DNA from 3 places in the Roseburia sp. AF20-18LB genome. Region 2 is predicted to be linked to each of the others. Evidence: predicted binding sites of a transcription regulator. Region 2 holds the regulator's gene; each other region holds the start of a gene.
The links. Region 2 encodes Rex, which represses fermentation and respiration genes when NADH is low (regulators of the CRP and FNR family bind a similar motif). Its sites were predicted from a motif close to ATTGTTAANTANTTAACAAT; they were not measured.

Region 1 (7,296 bases), on a different contig from region 2:
AAATGGCGGAGAAGTAAGACCAGAAAGATTAGTGCCAGTAAAACAGGGGATTTTTCGTATTAACCTTGGAATTATAATAGCAAGGTATTCTAAGGGAGATAACATAGCTTGTTTAAGAAGTGATTTTATGGAAATATATGAAGAGTGGATAATGTCCTTCTTTTCACCGGTTGCATATAATGAGAATTTAAAGATGCTATCACTTGCAGTCCTATTTGAAATAGAGCAAAAACTGATTACATTAACAAAAAGAAAACTGAAAGAAAAAGAGGTAAAGGACTGGTTGTTGCTTTTTCTGATGGGGGAAAAACAACCTAATTTACCCCTTTTATTTCCAGACAGATTTCAAATAATGAAAGAGTTAGTTAAAGAAAGAGATAAATCAGATTTATTGGAGAAATATTTGAAAGAGGACTGGTATAATAAAGAATACGAGTGTTATGAGGCTCATAAAAGCAGCCAGAATATATATTATGGCTACTGGAGTTTTGAAGCAGGAGCTATTGCAAAAATATTAAATTTAGATGACAGTAATTTAAAGAATGTGCAATATTATCCATACGATTTGGTCCATTACAAAAAATAAAATTCCCGTGGAGAAAATGAAATGTGGAGAATCCAAAAGAAAGAAAAATTTGATATTTGGGAAAACGACTTATGTTCATTGAAAGTTCAATATGAAGAAAGTAAATGTAGAGTTTATGTTAATTATAAAGGGTATAATGTTGTTGTTCCGATGGGAATATGTGGATTTGAAGATGAAATTCAGGAAAGAAAGATAAAGTATGAGGTTGAGGGAGAAAAGGGAATTTTAAACTCTTTAAGTTATGTAGTCGAGAAAGATAATTTGAGACTGTTTTGCGATATGATATTCTTTTTTTTGACTGAACATAGCTTAGACAGAATGTTATATGAAGAATTTAAATATTAAATAATAGCTGTCCCATTTAAAAGAAACCCACATATGTTCAAGGTTTTCTTGGATTGAACATATGTGGGCTATTCTGTATTGATAATCCTACACCAGCTTCTTTCTTGCAGTCTTTTTCTTTGGTGCCGGCTGGGCAGCGGCCGCTGCGGCAGCCTGATTCTGGCGCTTGCGGAACCGGTCGGCTACATCTTTGATATATTTGTCTGAGGTAAAATGCTTTAAAGTATTTTCATCAATGGCAATCCGGTTATCCATGGTCTTCATGATATCCTGAATCTGGATAATGTCATAGATGTGCGGGTCACGCAAATCAAAGATTTCATTATTAGTAAACTGTAAGATAAGAGGTTTGGAATAATCCTCCGGGTTATCTTCAAGAATCATCGCTTTTTCCCCATTGGATAAATCTACACAGGCACCTCTCGGAAGAATGTGGATGCAAAGAGAAAGGGCACGGACAATCTTTGTGTCATATTTTTCCGGAAACTCCTGCAAATATTTCATGGCAACGATTTCGGAAATCGGCTCATTGGTTAGGCTCATGGCGGTCATCCGGTCAAAGGCATCTGCAACCTGTAAAAGCTTTGTGCCGCTGCTGCGGAAAATCTTGGATGGGTCAGCAGCCTCTTCCGGAGCGGAGAGCGTAATAAACTGGGTAATGATTCTTAAAGCATCCGGTGATAACTTTATACTGTGAGTCTGCGGATTCAGATAATCTAAGCTCTTGATACGGCAGGCAAGGATTTTCTTTTCGTCTTCTTCTGTTAAAGGATCCGTTTTTTCAGCAAGCTCGGTCGGAACTAAAAGCCAGCCAAAATCATAGAGCAGAGCAGCCGTTACACAGGTCTGCTGAAAATCATCCGGCATATTTAACTGGTGAGTCAGCATGGCGACCAGAATAGCAACGCTGATGGAATGCTTGTATACATAATCCGCAGAGCTTCTTAAATTCTGCGCAAAGTTCAGCTTGTGGTCAAGACGGCCATACTGGGACAGAATCGAAGAGACCAGCGTTGGAAGCTTGTCCGGCTGTCTGCCTTTACGAATCATATCCATGCAGTCGCGAAGCTGGAACATGGAAATGGTCTGGAACTGTTCGAAAGCAATATCCTCGTCGGATAATGGCGGAACCGGTTCGGCAGGCTCCAGAATATAAATACCAATCAGCTCGAAATTCCGGATACTTTCGATACCCTGCCGGGTCAGTCTGGTGTCGCGGTCATAAAGCATGACGCCCAATTTATTATAGATAGGTTTAGCAAGACGCATGCCGGGTTTTAAGTCATCTGTCCGTATAAATAGCATAGCGGTTACCTCCTTACAAAATATGTTTTTCTCCGTTAAAATTCCTAGTTCAAATATAGCACAAGCAGAGAGGAAAAACAATCTTGGGATTGAAAAAGAAGTGTAGTTTTTCGTTGCATTTTCATAAGAAAGCCGTCTATAATAAAGGAAGAAAACAAGAGGCGTGATAAATCCATAAAAGAGGATAAAGATATGAAGAAAAACAGTAAACAACGTATGTTTTCCGCATTGCTGATACTGTTTCTGCTGATACAGATGACGGTGCAGGCAGACACCGGCACCAGGGAAAGAGTGGATCTGGCATCTAAGGACACCGGAAGCAGCGTGGAAGAACTGGAACGTCAGAGAGAGGAACAGCAGTCGCAGCTTGATTCCTTGAAAGAATATCAGATAAATCTTTCCGATGAACTGACGGAATTAAATAATGGATTGCAGGAAATCAGCAACGAACTGGCGGATACCCAGGATGAAATTGCGGCGAAAAATGTGGAGATTGAAGCAGCAGAAAGCCGGATTGCAGAGCTGACAACACGTTCTGAGAGCCAGTACGAAGCCATGAAGAAAAGAGTACAATATATGTACGAAAATGGTAATCAGTCTTACCTGGAGCTGCTGCTTGGATCAAGCTCCTTTTCGGATTTTTTAAACCGGATGGAATATGCCAAATCTATTTATGATTATGACAGGCAGGAGCTTTCTGATTATCAGGATACACTGGCTGAATTAAAACAGCAGGAGGAAGATTTAGAGACGGCAAAAGAAGAACTGCTTGCGGCAGAACAGACGAAGCAGGAGCAGAAGAGCAAGGCAGACAGTCTGGTGGCAGCCCAGCAGGAAAAATTAAGTGCAGCAAAGTCGGATGTTGCAGATGCAGAGACGGAAATAGCAGACACAGATGCGGAAATCGCAAGACAGAAAGCCTATGAGGAAGAATTAGAGGCACAGAAGGCGAAAGAAGATGCTGCCCGTCAGGAGGAGATTAGGCGTCAGGAAGAGGAACTTATTAACAGTCAGCAGCCAGATGCTTCAGATAATAATGTAAATCCGGATGGGACATCCACCGGGGATAATACCACAGGAAGCGATACTTCCGGTGGCGGAACTTCGGACAACGGCACTTCCGGTGGCGGGACAGTGAATGCCAGTGATGTTGCCATGCTGGCAGCACTGATCCAGTGCGAAGCAGGCGGCGAAAGCTATGAAGGGAAGCTTGCCGTTGGAAGCGTGGTCATGAACCGTGTGGACAGCAGTTATTTCCCGGATACCGTGGTAGGTGTCATCTATCAGAGCGGGCAGTTCTCACCGGTAGCCAGCGGTCGTTTCGCAGTAGTGCTTTCATCCGGGGCAGATGCGTCCTGTGTGCAGGCTGCCACAGAAGTATTAGCAGGCACAAGAACCTTAAACTGCTTATATTTCCGCAGAAACAACGGACTGATTAATGGAACTGTAATCGGAAACCATGTATTTTATTAAGGAAAGCTGAAAATCCGGCTCAATAAAGCAAGTTTCACTTGCAAAAATCCCCTTTCTATGATAACATCAGATTGTCGGGAAAGAGCCGGAAAGGCTTTCTTTTATTTTTTTTACAAAAGATTGTTAAAAAAATAACAATAGTAAAAGGCAAATTTAATTCAGAAGGAGACGAGAAAATGGCACAGAAAGTAGTTTTAGCAGGCGCATGTCGTACCGCAATCGGTAAAATGGGAGGAGCTTTAAGCAATACTCCAGCCGCAGATTTAGGCGCAATCGTAATCAAAGAAGCATTAAACAGAGCTGGTGTTAAACCAGAACAGGTTGATGAAGTAATGATGGGATGTGTAATCCAGGCAGCACAGGGACAGAACGTTGCACGTCAGGCTTCTATCAAAGCAGGTTTACCAATCGAGGTTCCTGCATTTACATTAAACGTAGTTTGTGGTTCTGGTTTGAAATGTGTAAACGAAGCTGCAAACATGATTATGGCTGGTCAGGCAGACATCGTTGTTGCAGGTGGTATGGAGAACATGTCTATGGCACCTTACGCTATGACAAAAGCTCGTTTTGGATATCGTATGAACAATGCAACAATTATCGATACCATGGTAAATGATGCATTAACAGACGCATTTAATCATTATCATATGATGATTACAGCAGAGAACGTATGTGACAAATACGGAATTACCCGTGAAGAGTTAGACGAGTTCTCAGCAAACAGCCAGCAGAAATGTGAAAAGGCAATTGCTGAAGGCAGATTCAAAGACGAAATCGTTCCTGTACCTGTTAAGGTTAAGAAAGAAACTGTTATGTTTGATACAGATGAGGGACCACGTCCAGGCACAACTGCTGAGTCATTAAGCAAATTAAGATGCTGCTCTGGTAAAGAGGGTGGACTTGTTACAGCAGGTAATGCTTCCGGTATCAACGATGGTGCAGCAGCAATCGTTGTTATGAGCGAAGAAAAAGCAAAAGAGCTTGGTGTTAAACCAATGGCTACATGGGTTGCAGGAGCACTTGGCGGAGTTGAGCCGGAAATCATGGGTGTTGGACCTGTTGCTTCTACAAAGAAAGTTCTTGCAAGAACCGGAATGTCTATCGATGATTTCGACTTAATCGAGGCAAACGAAGCATTCGCTGCTCAGTCAATCGCAGTTGCAAGAGATCTTGGATTTGATATGTCTAAGGTAAACGTAAACGGTGGTGCAATCGCACTTGGACATCCTGTTGGAGCATCTGGATGCCGTATCTTAGTTACATTGCTTCATGAGATGCAGAAGAGAGACGCTAAGAAAGGTCTTGCTACTCTGTGTATCGGTGGTGGAATGGGCTGCTCAACAATCGTTGAGAGAGACTAATTCACTCTTTCTGAATAAGTAAATATACCCGGGAAGTGCAAAACGCTTCTCGGGTCTTGCGTTGCAAGTTATAACCCAGAAGGCTTTCGTTTTCGGGTAAATATAATACATAATTTTTAAGGAGGACTAACATGAAAGTTGGCGTTATTGGTGCAGGTACCATGGGACAGGGCATTGCAAAAGCATTTGCTCAGGTAGAAGGATATGAAGTAGCTCTTTGCGACATCAAGCAGGAATGGGCTGATGGCGGAAAAGAGAAAATCGCAAAAGGATATGCAAGACTGGTAGAAAAAGGAAAAATGACACAGGAAACTGTTGACGGAATCCTTGCTAAAATCACACCAGGTTTAAAAGAGAATCTTTGCGCAGACTGCGATTTAATCGTAGAAGCAGCATTCGAAGATATGGGCGTTAAGAAGACAACATTCCAGGAGCTTGATAAGATTGCTAAACCAGAATGTATCTTTGCTTCTAATACATCCAGTCTTTCTATTACAGAAATCGGAAATGGTCTTACCCGTCCAATGGTAGGTATGCATTTCTTCAACCCGGCAGACAGAATGAAATTAATCGAAGTTATCGCTGGTGTAAATACTCCTGCTGAAACAGTAGAAGCTATTAAGAAAATCTCTGTAGAAATCGGAAAAACTCCGGTACAGGTAAATGAAGCTGCAGGTTTCGTAGTAAACCGTATCTTAATCCCAATGATTAACGAAGCTGCATTTATCAAAATGGAAGGTGTATCTGATATCGCAGGTATCGACGCAGCTATGAAGCTTGGTGCAAATCATCCAATGGGACCTCTTGAGTTAGGTGACTTCATTGGTCTTGACATCTGCCTTGCAATCATGGATGTACTTTACAACGAGACAGGCGACAGCAAATATCGTGCATGTCCATTAATCCGTAAAATGGTTCGTGGTGGTAACCTCGGCGCTAAGAGCGGAAAAGGATTCTATGTATACAACGCTGACCGTACAAAGACCCCGGTTGACGCTCAGTAAAATAAAATTTATGGAGGATTTCAGAACATGGATTTCAGTTTAGATAAGAAACATGAAATGGCGAGAACTCTGTTCAGAGATTTCGCAGAAAACGAAGTAAAACCTCTGGCTCAGGAAGTTGATGAGACAGAAGTATTCCCACAGGGAACAGTTGATAAAATGGCAAAATTTGGTTTCATGGGAATTCCGGTACCAAAGGAGTACGGCGGACAGGGATGTGACCCATTAACCTATGTTATGTGTGTAGAAGAGTTATCTAAAGTTTGTGGTACAACAGGTGTTATCGTATCTGCACATACTTCTCTTTGCATCGACCCAATTATGACTTACGGTACAGAAGAGCAGAAACAGAAATATGTAAAACCACTTGCAACAGGTGAGAAGCTTGGTGCATTCGCATTAACAGAGCCTGGTGCTGGTACAGATGCCCAGGGAGCACAGACCAAGGCTGTATTAGATGGTGATGAGTGGGTATTAAACGGATCTAAATGCTTTATTACAAACGGTAAAGTTGCAGACGTTTATATCGTAATTGCAATCACAAGTGTTACCGAAGATAAGAGAGGAAGAAAGAAGAAGAACTTCTCTGCATTCATCGTGGACAAGGGAGCTCCTGGATTCTCCTTCGGAACAAAAGAAAAGAAAATGGGTATCCGTGGATCATCTACATACGAGTTAATCTTCGAAGACTGCAGAATTCCAAAGGAAAATCTGTTAGGACCGGAAGGAAAAGGATTCCCAATCGCTATGCATACTCTGGATGGCGGACGTATCGGTATCGCAGCTCAGGCACTTGGTATTGCAGAAGGTGCATTAGACAGAGCAGTTGCATACACCAAAGAAAGAAAACAGTTTGGTCGTTCTATCGCTCAGCAGCAGAATACCCAGTTCAAGCTTGCTGATATGGCAACCAGAATTGAAGCAGCTCAGATGCTGGTTTACAAAGCTGCTATGGCTAAAGCAACACAGAAGGTATATTCTGTAGAAGCAGCAAAAGCAAAATTATTCGCAGCAGAAACCGCAATGGCAGTTACTACAGAAGTAGTTCAGTTATTCGGTGGATACGGATACATCAGAGAATACGATGTAGAGCGTATGATGCGTGATGCTAAGATTACAGAGATCTACGAAGGAACAAGCGAAGTTCAGAGAATGGTTATTTCTGGCGCATTATTAAAATAGTTTCTGACAGATCGGCGCAAAAGGATTTTAAACGAAAAAT
Region 2 (7,296 bases):
GTATTTGAATATGCGCAGTTAAAGGGTACCCTGGATGGAATGGATACCAGAGTTATCACAGAACTGGCAGAATATTATGAGAAGGAATTGAATTATAAGGTTCCAAGCCGTACACCATTTGTCGGAAGTAATTTTAACGTTACAAGAGCAGGTATCCATGCAGACGGACTTTTGAAAAATGAAGAAATTTATAACATTTTTGATACCGAAAAATTCTTAAATCGTCCGGCACTGGTATCTGTTTCCAATACATCAGGACTTGCTGGAATTGCACACTGGATTAATACCTATTACCGTCTCAGTGATGACCGTAAAGTAGATAAGAATTCGGAACTGGTAAAGACCATCAAACAGTGGGTAGACGAGCAGTATGATGAGGGACGTGTAACTGTAATTACAGATAACGAACTTGTAGTACAGATAACTGACTGTTGTAAAAAACTCGGAATTGTATTATAAATTAAGGAGGCTTTATCGTGGGCGAAGAAGGATATTCTTTAAGCGGAAGAGTATTTCATACGATTCGTGAAAATATCTTATCCGGAAAATACAAGTGCGATGAAGAATTAAAAGAAAAAACCCTGGGTGATGAACTGGGTGTCAGCCGTACTCCGGTAAGAGAAGCCTTAAGGCAGCTTGAACTGGAAGGACTCGTCAGAATCATTCCAAACCGCGGAGCATTCGTAGAGGGAATTACGAAAGAAGACGTAAAAGATATCTATGAAATCCGTGCACGGCTGGAGGGACTTTGCACAAAGTGGGCGGCAGACAGAATTACCAAGGAGCAGATAGCGGAACTGGAAGAAAACATTTTTCTGGTGGAATTTCATGCTAAGAAGGAAAATTATGCACAGATATTGGAGCTGGATAATAAGTTTCATGAGGTGCTTTATGAAGCTTCCGGAAGCAAAATGTTAAAGCATGAATTGTCTGCATTTCATCATTATGTGGAAAGAGTTCGAAAAATCACTTTGTCAATGCCGGATCGTGTGGTAAAATCAAATGATGAACATAAAAAGATTGTAGAAGCATTGAAGCAGCACAATGCAAAAGAAGCAGAACTGCTTGCGACAAGTCATATGTTAAATACTATTGAAAATATGGATAATTATGGCTGGGACAATCTGCTGAAATAGTAAATGGAGGATAGAAAGATGGACAAAATTAAAATGACTACCCCTTTGGTTGAAATGGACGGAGACGAAATGACAAGAATCCTTTGGAAAATGATTAAGGATGAACTGTTATTACCATTTATTGATTTGAACACAGAATATTATGACCTGGGTCTTGAACATCGTAATGAAACGGATGACCAGGTAACTGTAGATTCTGCAAATGCAACAAAGAAATACGGTGTTGCAGTAAAATGTGCTACCATTACACCAAATGCAGCACGTATGACGGAGTACAACTTAAAGGAAATGTGGAAGAGTCCGAATGGAACTATCCGTGCAATGTTAGATGGAACGGTATTCCGTGCACCAATCGTTGTAAAGGGAATTGAGCCATGTGTTAAGAACTGGAAGAAACCGATTACCATTGCAAGACATGCTTACGGTGATGTATACAAGGCTTCTGAAATGAAGATTCCGGGACCGGGAAAATGTGAACTGGTTTATACAGCAGAGGACGGAACGGAAACAAGAGAGCTGATTCATAACTTTACCGGAGCAGGTGTTGTCCAGGGACAGCATAACTTAAATGATTCTATCGAAAGCTTTGCAAGAAGCTGCTTTAGCTATGCACTTTCTACCAGACAGGATTTATGGTTTGCAACCAAGGATACCATTTCCAAAAAATATGACCATACTTTCAAAGATATTTTCCAGGAAATCTTTGATGCGGAATATAAAGAAAAATTCGAAGAAGCAGGAATTACCTACTTCTATACCTTAATCGATGATGCGGTAGCCCGTGTGATGAAAGCAGAGGGCGGCTTTATCTGGGCATGTAAGAACTATGATGGAGATGTTATGAGTGATATGGTATCATCTGCATTTGGTTCCCTTGCCATGATGACTTCCGTACTGGTATCACCGGCAGGATATTATGAATATGAAGCTGCACACGGAACAGTTCAGCGTCACTATTATAAACACCTCAAGGGAGAAGAAACATCCACCAACTCCGTAGCAACTATTTTTGCATGGACCGGAGCACTTCGTAAGAGAGGTGAATTAGATGGCAACCAGGAGTTAAGCACATTTGCCGACAAACTGGAAAAAGCCTGTGTAGATACGATTGAATCCGGAAAGATGACCAAAGACCTTGCACTGATTACTACAATTGAAAATCCGACTGTATTAAACAGTGAAGACTTTATCAAGGCAATCCGTGCTACATTAGAGAAAATGTTATAAATTTTATACTCCGGGAGGGCAGAATAGTGTGCCGTCCCGGAATTTTCAGCTATAAAAAGCCCCTTGTAAAGAATGCTTTACTTATGGGGCGAAGAGAAAAAGTGAGGAGACTTCCATGATTTTAGCCTGTCAGAATATCAGTAAATCCTTTGGGACAGACACCATAATACAGAATGTTTCTTTTCATGTAGAAGATAATGAGAAAACAGCAATTGTCGGCATCAATGGTGCCGGCAAATCTACGTTATTGAAAATTATAGTGGGAGAGCTGGCACCGGACAGTGGCGAGGTAACCGTTGCAAAAGGAAAAACCATCGGTTATCTTGCCCAGTATCAGGATAAAGACAGCAACGAGACCATTTATAATGAAGTGCTTCATGCCTGCGATGCATTAATCGAAAAAGAAGAAAAGCTTCGTAAAATGGAAGAAGACATGCAGCATGTAAGCGCAGATGAATTAGAGAAATATATGGAGCAGTATAACCGTTTCAGCCATGCCTTTGAATTAGAGGGCGGACTGACTTTTCGCAGTGAGATAAACGGTGTGTTAAAGGGACTTGGTTTTTCGGAAAATGATTTCGGAAAGAAAATGTCAGAGTTATCCGGAGGACAGAAGACCAGAGTGGCATTAGGCAGACTTCTGGTAACCAAGCCTGACATTATCATGCTCGACGAGCCGACCAACCACCTTGATATGGCATCGATTGCATGGCTGGAAAACTATCTTTTGAATTATAAAGGAGCCGTAATTATCGTAGCCCATGACCGTTATTTCTTAGACCGGATTGTTACGAAGGTAGTGGAAATATCCCGCCATACGGCAACGGTATTTCCGGGAAATTATACCGCATATGCGAGGCAGAAGGAAATACAGCGGGAAAGTCTTTTGCGACAGTATTATAACCAGCAGCGGGAAATCAAGCACCAGGAAGAAGTAATATCCAAGTTAAAATCCTTTAACCGGGAAAAGTCCATTAAGCGTGCGGAAAGCCGTGAGAAGGCATTGGATAAAATAGAACGTATTGAGAAGCCAATCGATGAAAAAACAGATATGCATATTACATTGGAGCCGGAAATTACCAGTGGAAATGATGTACTTTCGGTGAAAGGTCTTTCAAAATCTTACGAGCATAAACTGTTTTCAAACATTGATTTTCAGATTAAGCGAGGGGAAAAAGTTGCTTTAATCGGAAATAACGGTACCGGGAAAACCACCATTTTAAAGATAATCAATGGAATTGTAGACGCAGATGCCGGGGAGATAAAGCTTGGAAGCAATGTGGAAATCGGATATTACGATCAGGAGCATCAGAACTTAGACCCGGATAAGACGTTATTTGATGAAATTGCAGATGCTTATCCGAATCTGAAGGCAACGAAGATTCGAAATGTGTTAGCAGCATTTTTATTTACGGATGATGATGTGTTTAAGCGGATTCGTGATATCAGTGGTGGAGAAAGAGGCCGTGTTTCACTGGCAAAACTGATGTTATCCAATGCTAACTTCTTAATTTTAGACGAGCCGACCAACCACCTTGATATTATGTCGAAGGAAATTTTAGAGTCAGCCATCAATTCCTATACCGGAACGGTGCTTTATGTATCCCATGACCGTTATTTTATTAATAAAACTGCCAGCAGAATTCTTGATTTAAAGAATGAAACAATTTTAAATTATATTGGAAATTATGATTATTATCTGGAGAAAAAGGAAGTTCAGGAGTTGGCGGCATTTGGCACAGCTACACAGGAACGTGCAGAAAATTCAGCAGCAAAAGGAAATGTCATTGTTTCCGATGGAACTGGAGAAAATAATGGAACAGAGCAGATATCCGGCGGAGGAAAACAGAAGTTAAGCTGGGAAGAAATGAAGAAACAGCAGGCAGCAAAACGTAAGCTGGAAAACGAATTAAAGCGTACAGAAGATGAAATTGCTAAGAGAGAGGCAAAGATAGAAGCATTAAATGATGAACTGTCAAAGCCGGGGGTAGCATCAAATTCCTATGAATTAAACAAAATCCATGAGGAGCAGATGCAGGAAGAGGCAGCGCTGGAAGAACTCTATGCAAAATGGGAAGAATTAAGTTTACAGAAAGATTGTTAAAGTTGTAACACATTGACATCCTTTCGGCAAGAAACTATAATTATTGTAGGGTATTGAGAGCAGGAGGAACTGGCAGAATGAGCAAAGAAATATCACAGGCAGTAATTCGTAGAATGCCAAGATATTACCGATATCTGGGGGAACTTTTAGATGAAGGGGTAGAACGTATTTCATCGAATGAACTGAGTGCAAGAATGAAAGTGACCGCATCGCAGATCAGACAAGATTTAAATAATTTTGGTGGTTTTGGACAGCAGGGATATGGTTACAATGTACAATTTCTGTATGAAGAAATCGGAAAGATTATGGGATTAAATGAACAGCATAATATTATTATTATTGGAGCTGGTAACTTAGGACAGGCACTTGCCAATTATGTGAAGTTTGAAAAACTCGGCTTCGTCATAGTAGGATTGTTTGACGTGAATCCGGAGTTATGCGGAAAATCCATTCGTGGCAATAAAATCGAAATGATTGATAAACTGGAAGAATTTGTAAAGACACATAAGGTAGATATTGCTACACTGACTATGCCGAAAGAAAAGGCAGATGCTGTGGCAAACCAGCTGGTAAGCCTTGGTGTACATGCAATCTGGAATTTTGCCCATGTGGATCTGGAAGTATTGGATGAAAATGTTGTAGTAGAAAATGTACATTTATCAGACAGCCTGATGCAGTTATCCTATAATATGACAAAGAACAAAAGGGAAAAGGAAACGCTGGAATAGAGGTGTTTTTGCATGAAAGATGACAAGGAATTTCTGGAAGCATTAGAAAGCAGAAAAGTACCAATACTTGTATTGGATCAGAAATGGCACAGACTTTTTGCGTTAAGCGGAAAAACCAGTGAAATCAAGCGGCTGGAAGAAAAGGTAAATCAGTTGTTAGAACAGCAGGGAAAGCTTAATAATGATTTGAAAGAGCTGAAAAAGACAAAGAATCAGTTAATGAAAAGCATTGTTGTCAACATGGAAGGAACTCATGAAGAAAATGAGGGGGATCTTTCTTCCAGAAAATTAGATGAAGACAAGAGACTGATTGATGAAGTCAATGTCAAAATGGAAGAAATTGAGGATGAATTAATTGAACTTCCACGAAATATAAACAGTGCAAATCAGGAACTTATGTTAGAAAGCATGCGTTACTGCTATGAGAGACTAAGACAGAACAGCAAAGAAGCAGATGAAATTACGGCCTGGATTGATAAGGTAAGGGTAGAACTTAAGAAAAATATCATCAAAAAACAGAACCGTGAAATCAACAACCGGCAGATTTATTCTTATATGCATGATATTTTTGGTGTGGATATTTTAAATATATTTGATCTGCGGCAGGAAGATGAAGACCGTCTGCAGGGAAAAAAAGCGGTGGAAAATGCGGACGAAAGGAATTAATTTATGGAATATCTTGTAAATTCCCGGGAAATGAAAACATGTGATACCAATACAATCGAACATTTTAAAGTGCCATCCATGGTTCTGATGGAGCGGGCAGCACTTTCTGCGATAGAAGTAATACAGGAAAAAGAAATTTCATGTAACCGCGTGCTGGTAGTGTGTGGAACCGGAAATAACGGCGGCGATGGTATGGCAATTGCAAGATTGTTATACTTATCCCACATTCCGGTTGAAGTATATATCTATGGAAATAAAGCACATTTTTCAAAGCAGGCAAAAGAACAGTATGAAATCTTGACATCATATGGTGTACCATTTATTGATGAAATGGAGGATGCAAATTCCTACAGCCTGATTATTGATGCGTTATTTGGCATAGGATTATCACGAAAATTAGATGATGAACTGGTGCACTTGATGGAACGGCTGAACCAGAGCAGTGCCCACCGGCTGGCGGTGGACATACCATCCGGTATCTCGGCAGATAATGGAGCTGTATTAGGTGGTGCATTCAAAGCAGATGATACCGTAACCTTTGCTTACTGCAAAACCGGAATGGTATTATTTCCTGGTGCAGAATACTGCGGAAATATTACGGTTAAGGATATCGGAATTGGAGAAGAAAGCTGGTTAGATAAAAGACCTGCAGCTTATGCAATCACAAAGGAAGATTTAAATTTTTTAAATAATCGTGCTGCTGATTCGAACAAGGGAACCTTTGGAAAAGTCCTTCTGGTTGCCGGAAGCGTGAATATGGCAGGTGCGGCGGTTCTTGCAGCAAAGGCAGCTTATCGCAGTGGCTGTGGTCTGGTGAGAATATATACACCGGAAGAAAACCGTATTATCTTACAGACAGCAGTGCCGGAGGCAATTCTTACTACCTATTCTGCAAAAAAGGCTGATACACAGCAGCTGATAGAATGCCTGTCCTGGGCAGATGTTATTATTTTAGGACCTGGAATTGGCAAAAGTGATGTGGCACACAGTATTGTAAAGACGGTACTTAAGAATGCGGCAGTACCAATGGTAGTAGATGCCGATGCATTAAATATCATAGCAGAGCAGACCGAACAGCTTCTTCGCCCGCATACGGAACTGGTATTAACGCCACATCTGGGGGAAATGTCCCGGTTAAAACAGCTTGCCATTTCCTATATCAAAGAAAATATTGAACAGGTTGCGGAAGATTTTGCAAGGGAATATAATGTAATCTGCGTTTTAAAAGACAGCAGAACGGTAACGGCAATTCCTTATGGAAAAACATTTATTAACCGGAACGGTAACAGCGGAATGGCTACTGCAGGAAGTGGTGATGTACTGAGCGGAATTATCGGAAGTCTGATGGCACAGGGCTTATCTGCAGAGCAGGCGGCACCGCTTGGGGTATATGTACATGCAGCGGCTGCAGATGAACGGAGCAAAACAGTTTCAA
Region 3 (7,296 bases), 170 kb from region 2:
GCAGCCATGTTATCTGGGTGAAGGGTACGTCCTGTACCACCGCCGGATGCTACAGAGAAGTATTTCTTACCCTGCTCGATACATTCTTTCTTGTATGTACCTGCAACCGGATGCTGGAAACGTGTTGGGTTGGTAGAGTTACCAGTAATGGAAACACCTACGTTCTCATGATGCATGATTGCAACACCTTCCTGAACATCATCAGCACCGTAACATTTTACAGTTGCACGAAGTCCGTTAGAATATGCTTTTTCATATACAACATTAAGTTTTGCTGCTTTGTAATCATACTGTGTCTCAACAAATGTAAATCCGTTGATACGGGAAATAATCTGTGCAGCGTCTTTTCCAAGTCCGTTTAAGATAACACGAAGTGGTTTCTGACGTACTTTGTTTGCTTTCTCAGCGATTCCGATTGCACCTTCAGCAGCTGCAAAGGACTCGTGTCCAGCTAAGAAACAGAAGCACTCTGTCTCTTCCTCTAATAACATTTTTCCAAGGTTACCATGTCCAAGACCTACTTTTCTGTGGTCAGCAACAGAACCTGGAATACAGAATGCCTGAAGACCTTCACCGATTGCTGCAGCAGCATCAGCAGCTCTTTTGCATCCTTTTTTGATTGCGATTGCAGCACCTACAGTGTAAGCCCAGCAAGCGTTCTCGAAACAGATAGGCTGGATTTTCTTTACCTGATCATATACATCAAGTCCAGCATCTTTTGTAATTTTTTCAGCTTCTTCAATAGAGCTGATACCATAGCTGTTTAATACAGCGTTAATCTGGTCAATTCTTCTTTCATATCCTTCAAATAATGCCATTATCTTCGTCTCTCCTTTCTTACTCTTCTCTTGGGTCAATGATCTTAACAGCATCAGCTACACGACCATACTGGCCTTTTGCTTTTTCCCATGCAGTGTTAGGGTCATCACCTTTTTTGATAAAGTCTGTCATTTTTCCAAGAGAAACGAACTGATATCCGATAACTTCGTTGTTCTCGTCAAGAGCGATGCCTGTTACATAACCTTCAGCCATCTCTAAGTAACGAACACCTTTCTCCTTTGTTGCGTACATAGTACCAACCTGGGAACGAAGTCCTTTTCCTAAATCTTCCAGACCAGCACCTACTGCAAGTCCGTCATCAGAGAATGCACTCTGAGTACGTCCGTAAACGATCTGTAAGAATAATTCTCTCATTGCTGTATTGATTGCGTCACAAACAAGGTCAGTATTTAATGCTTCAAGAATTGTTTTTCCCTGAAGAACCTCTGCTGCCATTGCTGCTGAATGTGTCATACCTGAGCATCCGATTGTCTCAACCAGTGCTTCTTCAATCACACCATTTTTTACATTTAATGAAAGCTTGCAGGCACCCTGCTGTGGTGCACACCAGCCTACACCGTGTGTAAATCCTGAAATATCTTCAATTTTTTTGGAATGAACCCATTTTCCTTCTTCTGGAATTGGAGCTGGCTCATGTTTTGCGCCCTTGGCAACAGGACACATGTTTTCGACTTCCTTCGTGTAAATCATTATAAGACTCCTTTCGATATGAAATATATATCATGTTAAACTTTGTTATACATTTAACACACCGCCCTCATTTTCTCACATTTTTTGACATTCGTCCAGTCTTTTTTACAGGAAATGCCCCTTAATTTTCTCAATTTGTTAATCTAATGCCTCCATCCGCTCAAATGCAAAGGATGCTCCGATTGCTCCAACCAGTGTCAGCAGGAATATAACGACTATCATCATAATAAATCCTGCAGTCACAGAAATGAACGCTCCCGTTGCTACTACCACAATGATTCCGACACATAATACCAGTCCCTGGAACAGCATCCGAAGAATCGTTCTGCCCAGTTCTCCAAACATTTTCCCTATCACGACATCTGCCAGCATATTCATATAAAGCTTATTAGCATTCAGGCACATATATAAAATGACGGTCAAAATCATGTAAGACACCGGAAGTCCCATTACGATACTGCCCGGCAGCGTAATCAGAAGTCCGTCAATCAGCGCACGGATATGCTCCATTTTGGTGGCATACCACATTTTCTTAAAATTGCTGTCCGGAATCAGATAGGTGTATGGATTTGCCAGTTCCTTCGACCACTTCGTCTTATAACCGCTGAAAATAAAGATAACATAGGCAATGACGCCCGGAATTACAAACATTTTAAAAGGCTGGCTGGAAATTTTATTATAATAAGAAACAACCGCAATTGCCACACCTATAACCAGAAACAGCACCGAATTCCAGCCAAAGATAAAGAAACGGTTTTTACGGTATTCTAATACCTGCCGGTAGAAAATTGCTTTAGCGTAAGTTCCCTTATAAGCCATCTTTACATTCCGCAAATACTTTTTCTTGCCATTTCCCACTACGACTTCGCCCTTTTTCGAGCGTTTCATCCGGTCATCATAATCTTCTGCAAATTTTGCAGCATCTTCATAGAATTCTCCGGTACACTTCATCTTTTTCGCATAAAGTACCAGCAAAACAGTACTGGTTAAAAGAAGTACGGTTGCCACCACATTGATTCCTACAGGGCCTATGATAATAAGCTGAATCAATGCAATTTCCCAGCCTATAATCGGAATCAGCTGTACCACCGGAAGCTGGATTAAGTCCACAAACACAGATAACTGCATGCCTTTCACCGAAACAAAGTAGATTGCCACCAGTGTAAAAGCTGCCATTACTCCATACATAATATAAGTAAGTACGGTAAAGAACTGTTTGGGAAGTGTTTCATTTCCATAGCAGATAATCATTAACGCTCCCTCTAAAATATTTTCCAGCACACCAGCATAAAGGAAATATAAAATCATCTTATATGGTGTAACACCAAATACACCAATTCCAAGTACCAGTACAAATAGTTCAACAATAAAATTGGTTAAGAACTGCTTCATTCCGGCATGAAGAATAACTTTCTTCGGTTCTTCCGGTGCAGCAAATACAAAATGTACTTCTGACGGGCGGAACAACAGTCCTTTTCTCTTGATATAGGAAATCAGATTTGCCGGAACAATCATAACCATCAGTACGGATAAAACAGTTGCAATTCCTTCCGGGCTGTTTAATCCGAAATCGACAGACATGGAACCAAGTCCATACAATACCAATGCTGCATATAAAACAACAAATACCAGTGCAAGAAAAGTCTGTGGCCGTTTCAGGCTCCGCTTCAATTTATTCTTAATGGTCTGGAAAAAAACAAAGGAAAGACTACTCATGTTCTTCACCACCAGTCTTTGGTTCTGTCACTTCAAAGAATAGTTCTTCTATGTCTTTATCCGCAATTTCATTTTTGTTAAATGTTGCTATAATTTTCCCTTGTTCCATTACAAACATCACATCCCACAAATCTTTTACCATTTCAAGCATATGGGTACTGATAAGAATGGTACAGCCTTTCTCTTTTAACTCAAGCACAACTTCTTTCAGTTCTTTTATGGCTGCCGGGTCAAGTCCAACCATTGGCTCATCCAACATAACAACCTTTGGATGAATAGCAAGTGCACAACAAATACTGACCTTCTGCATCATTCCTTTGGACAATTCATTTCCCAGCTTCTCCTGTTTATCCAGAAGTTCAAAACGTGTCAGCAGTGCATCTATTTCTTTCTCTGTAATGTCACTGTTATATGCCCGCTTCACATATTCGATATGCTCCCGCACCGTCAGTGCTTCAAACATTGCCGGAATCTCCGGTACATAGCCAAATATTTTCTTCGCTTCCAGGCTTCTTGCCTTCATTCCATTAATACCAACACCGCCTTCATAACGAAGGAGTCCTGCAATACTCTTTATAATGGTTGATTTTCCGGCACCATTTGGTCCAAGCAGGATACCGACCTGACCATCCTGCACCATAAAGCTGACATGGTCCACTGCTACATTCTTTCCATATTTCTTAGTAAGCTCTTGTACTTCTAACATTTTCACCCTCCAAAATTCACGAGAAACACTCTTTGTAAGCTTCCCGTATATACTGCGAGAAACACTCTTTTCAAAGTTCTCGTCCAACTAAAAAGCAGCCGTATGTATTACTTAATTAATACAGTAATGCATACAGCTGTTTTTGTCAACCATTCATTTCTTAATTTTCTATTGTCATTTTTCTGCAAGCAGCTACCGCAGGTAACTTCTGCGGGTAAATTTCCATCCGTTTAACCTTCTGCTTTACTTACAATTTCATTCTTATTCTTATAAATAGAATGCGCCGGAACTACTCCACGTACCGGGGAAAGCGGATAAATATTGGTATGTGGTCCGATGACCGTTCCCGGATTCAATACGGAATTACAGCCGACCTCTACAAAATCTCCTAACATGGCACCAAATTTCTTACGTCCGGTTTCCATCTTCTCATCAGCAGATTTTACTACCACCAGTGTCTTATCGGATTTTACATTGGATGTGATGGAACCTGCTCCCATGTGTGACTTGTATCCTAAAATAGAATCTCCCACATAATTATAGTGTGGTACCTGCACGGAATTAAAAAGAATGACATTCTTTAACTCGGTAGAATTGCCTACCACCGTTCCTTTTCCGACAATTGCATTACCACGAATGAATGCACAATGTCGTATTTCAGCATTTTCATCAATAATTAAAGGACCATTTAAACATGCTGTCGGTGCCACGGCAGCGGATTTTGCCACCCAGATATCCTCACCCTTCTGTTCATAAACATCCGGATTCAATGTTTTTCCCAGTTCTTTGATATAATCTCCGATTCCGGCAAGTGCCTCCCACGGATAAGTAAATTGTGCAAGATAATCCTTTGCGATTGTCTCCTCTAATGTATACATATTACTGATTTTGCACTGTTCCATCTTTCTCTTCCTCTCTTTCTTCTTCCGGTTTCCGGTCAAAATCAAAACGGATTTCATCCTCTTCAAACTTCAGACAGGTATCAAATACATTTCCTGCTTTCGAAGTAAATCCGGTTATTTTTTTAGCGGTATATCCTTTTGCAAAAAGCTCTTCTAATACTTCTTCAGCCAGTTCCACCTTTGCTACATAACGGTTCACCCGGAATCCGCAGTCACATTCATAGTACCACTGGCTTTTCTTTAACAATGCCCCACACTTTGGACATTTTACTTTTGTCTCTTCCGGTTTCGGACGCTCCGGAAAGTCAAATTCAATGCGTCCATCCTCGGTAAGCTTCAATGGTGCATCAAATTTCTTGCCATTCTTAGATTTAAACCCTGTTATAATTTCTGTCTTTCCTGTCAGTAAAAGTGCTTTTACCTGAGTTTCCTTTAATTTTACTCCGGCTATTTTACCGATTGAGAAACGGCAGCTGTCCTCTTTGTTTCTGTCATAATTGGCACAGCCATAGCCAAATGGCGTCTGCACAATATCACCCTGACACAGTGGACATTTTACATCTTTTACCTTCTTTGCTTCCACATGCTCAAAATCAAATTTCAGGACTTTCTTTCCATTCTCATCTTCTCCAAGCATCAGGCAGGCATCAAATTTCTTCTTATTCTTTGAAGTAAATCCGCGAATCGTTCCGGTTCTTCCATTGGTCAGAAGCTCCTTCACCTGGGCGGTATTTAAATCTTTCCCGGCTATTTTGCCAATGGCAAACCGGCAGCCAGACTCATCTTCCGCTTTATAATTGGCACAGCCATAACCAAATGGCTTTATTTCTATTGCTCCGCCACACAACGGACAACTTACGCCCTCTATGGTCTCCGGTTCATTCTGTGAAAAATCAAAGGTTATATTCGGTTTTCCTTCTTCATCCTTTGTCATCACAAGGCAGGCAGAAAACTTCTTCTTATTCTTCGAAGTAAATCCCTTTAAGACTCCGGTTCTGCCTTCGCTTAATAACTGCTTTACTTCTTCATCGTTAAGCTCTCTTCCGGCGATGGAACCAATAGCAAAACGGCATCCACTGCCATCTTTATTATAATTCGAGCAGCCATAACCAAAAGGTGTAGTCTCAATCTCGCCGCCACAGACCGGACAGGTTGCTCCGATTTTAACCCTTGCCTTCATATCTTTGGCATTGCTGCCAGCCAATGGACGAATCTGACCGGCAATCTGGCTGGTGAGATTTTCATTTATCATGGAAACTGTTTCTTTCCGGATAAATTCCTCTAACTTCTCCCGATAATCTTCCATCGGAACCGTTCCCTGGGTAATGCCATCCAAGCCCTTTTCCCAGGAAGCGGTCATCTTCGGATTCAAAAGTGCCGGAACAGTCATATTCACCACTTCATAAACCATCTCGCCTAAGGCTTCCGGCGTCAGCACCTGTGTTTTCTTATTCAAAGCAAGGTAGCCGATACGCACCAGCTTCTTGATGATTTCTGCCCTTGTAGCAGAGGTTCCAATTCCGGAGCCTTTAATCTGTTCTCTTAATTCCTCTTCCTCGATTAACTGTCCCGCATTTTCCATGGCAAGCACCATGGAACCTGAAGTATAACGCTTTGGTGGAGAAGTCTTTCCCTCTTTTACCAGAAATTCTTTTACTTCTGCGGTATCTCCTTCTTTGAGACTATCTGCAAGTTTTAGTAATGCTGCGCTGTTCTTCGGATTGTTTTCTTCTCCGTCGCCATCTTCCTTTTCCCGCTTTTCTTTGGTATCCGGTCTTCCGGCAATTTCAAGATATCCGGGAACCTTTAATACTTTTGCCCCGGCAAAGAAAGATTCCTTTTCAATTCCGATGGTCAGCTTTACCGTCTGATACTGTGCCGGCGGATAGAAAATACTTAAGAAACGCCGCACGATCAGTTCATAGACCCGCTTCTGCAATTCCGTCAGCGACTTATATTCATTGACCTGTCCGGTTGGAATAATAGCATAATGGTCTGTAATCTTACTATCATCGGTATAACTGCTCTTTCCGATATTTTTATATAAACCATGCTCCACAATACTTTGTACAAAAGGTGCAACCGGCTCAAAGGAACGGAGTCCTCTGATATTCTTACTGATTTCTTTTGCAACGGCAGAAGATAATACTCTTGCATCTGTTCTCGGATAAGTAGTCAGCTTTCTTTCATATAAGTCCTGTGCTACCTGCAGCGTCTCGTCCGGGCTGATTTTAAACCTTTTCGAGCACTCTGCCTGCAGCTCCGCCAGGTTAAATAAAAGCGGTGCATGTTTCTTTGAAATCCCTTTATCTACTGTTCTTACAATCGCCGTTTTATTAGTTAAATCTTCAATTAATTTTTCTGCATGTACTTTTTCTTTGAATCCATTCTCTTTATAAAGCAACGGAGATGCATAATAAGAAGAACCTTCTATTGCTTTCC

Region 1: a site for Rex is predicted at 3,829-3,848, ahead of DWX65_RS09350 (acetyl-CoA C-acetyltransferase). Genes of this name have one in related genera too.
Region 3: a site for Rex is predicted at 1,572-1,591, ahead of DWX65_RS00225 (iron-sulfur cluster assembly scaffold protein). Genes of this name have one in related genera too.

The regions. Positions count from the first base shown of each region.
Region 1 is NZ_QTWP01000004.1:70,120-77,415, reverse strand. It holds gene DWX65_RS09370 (PoNi-like cognate immunity protein) at 1-586, shown strand, start outside; gene DWX65_RS09365 (hypothetical protein) at 608-931, shown strand; gene DWX65_RS09360 (HD-GYP domain-containing protein) at 1,019-2,236, opposite strand; gene DWX65_RS09355 (cell wall hydrolase) at 2,429-3,709, shown strand; gene DWX65_RS09350 (acetyl-CoA C-acetyltransferase) at 3,886-5,070, shown strand; gene DWX65_RS09345 (3-hydroxyacyl-CoA dehydrogenase family protein) at 5,202-6,074, shown strand; gene DWX65_RS09340 (acyl-CoA dehydrogenase) at 6,102-7,256, shown strand.
Region 2 is NZ_QTWP01000001.1:214,729-222,024, reverse strand. It holds gene DWX65_RS01125 (isopropylmalate/homocitrate/citramalate synthase) at 1-459, shown strand, start outside; gene DWX65_RS01120 (GntR family transcriptional regulator) at 477-1,136, shown strand; gene DWX65_RS01115 (NADP-dependent isocitrate dehydrogenase) at 1,155-2,363, shown strand; gene DWX65_RS01110 (ABC-F family ATP-binding cassette domain-containing protein) at 2,479-4,467, shown strand; gene DWX65_RS01105 (redox-sensing transcriptional repressor Rex) at 4,545-5,195, shown strand; gene DWX65_RS01100 (hypothetical protein) at 5,208-5,861, shown strand; gene DWX65_RS01095 (NAD(P)H-hydrate dehydratase) at 5,865-7,296, shown strand, end outside.
Region 3 is NZ_QTWP01000001.1:42,548-49,843, reverse strand. It holds gene DWX65_RS00230 (GGGtGRT protein) at 1-818, opposite strand, end outside; gene DWX65_RS00225 (iron-sulfur cluster assembly scaffold protein) at 838-1,530, opposite strand; gene DWX65_RS00220 (putative ABC exporter domain-containing protein) at 1,669-3,246, opposite strand; gene DWX65_RS00215 (ABC transporter ATP-binding protein) at 3,239-3,952, opposite strand; gene DWX65_RS00210 (UDP-N-acetylglucosamine pyrophosphorylase) at 4,183-4,854, opposite strand; gene DWX65_RS00205 (type IA DNA topoisomerase) at 4,832-7,296, opposite strand, start outside.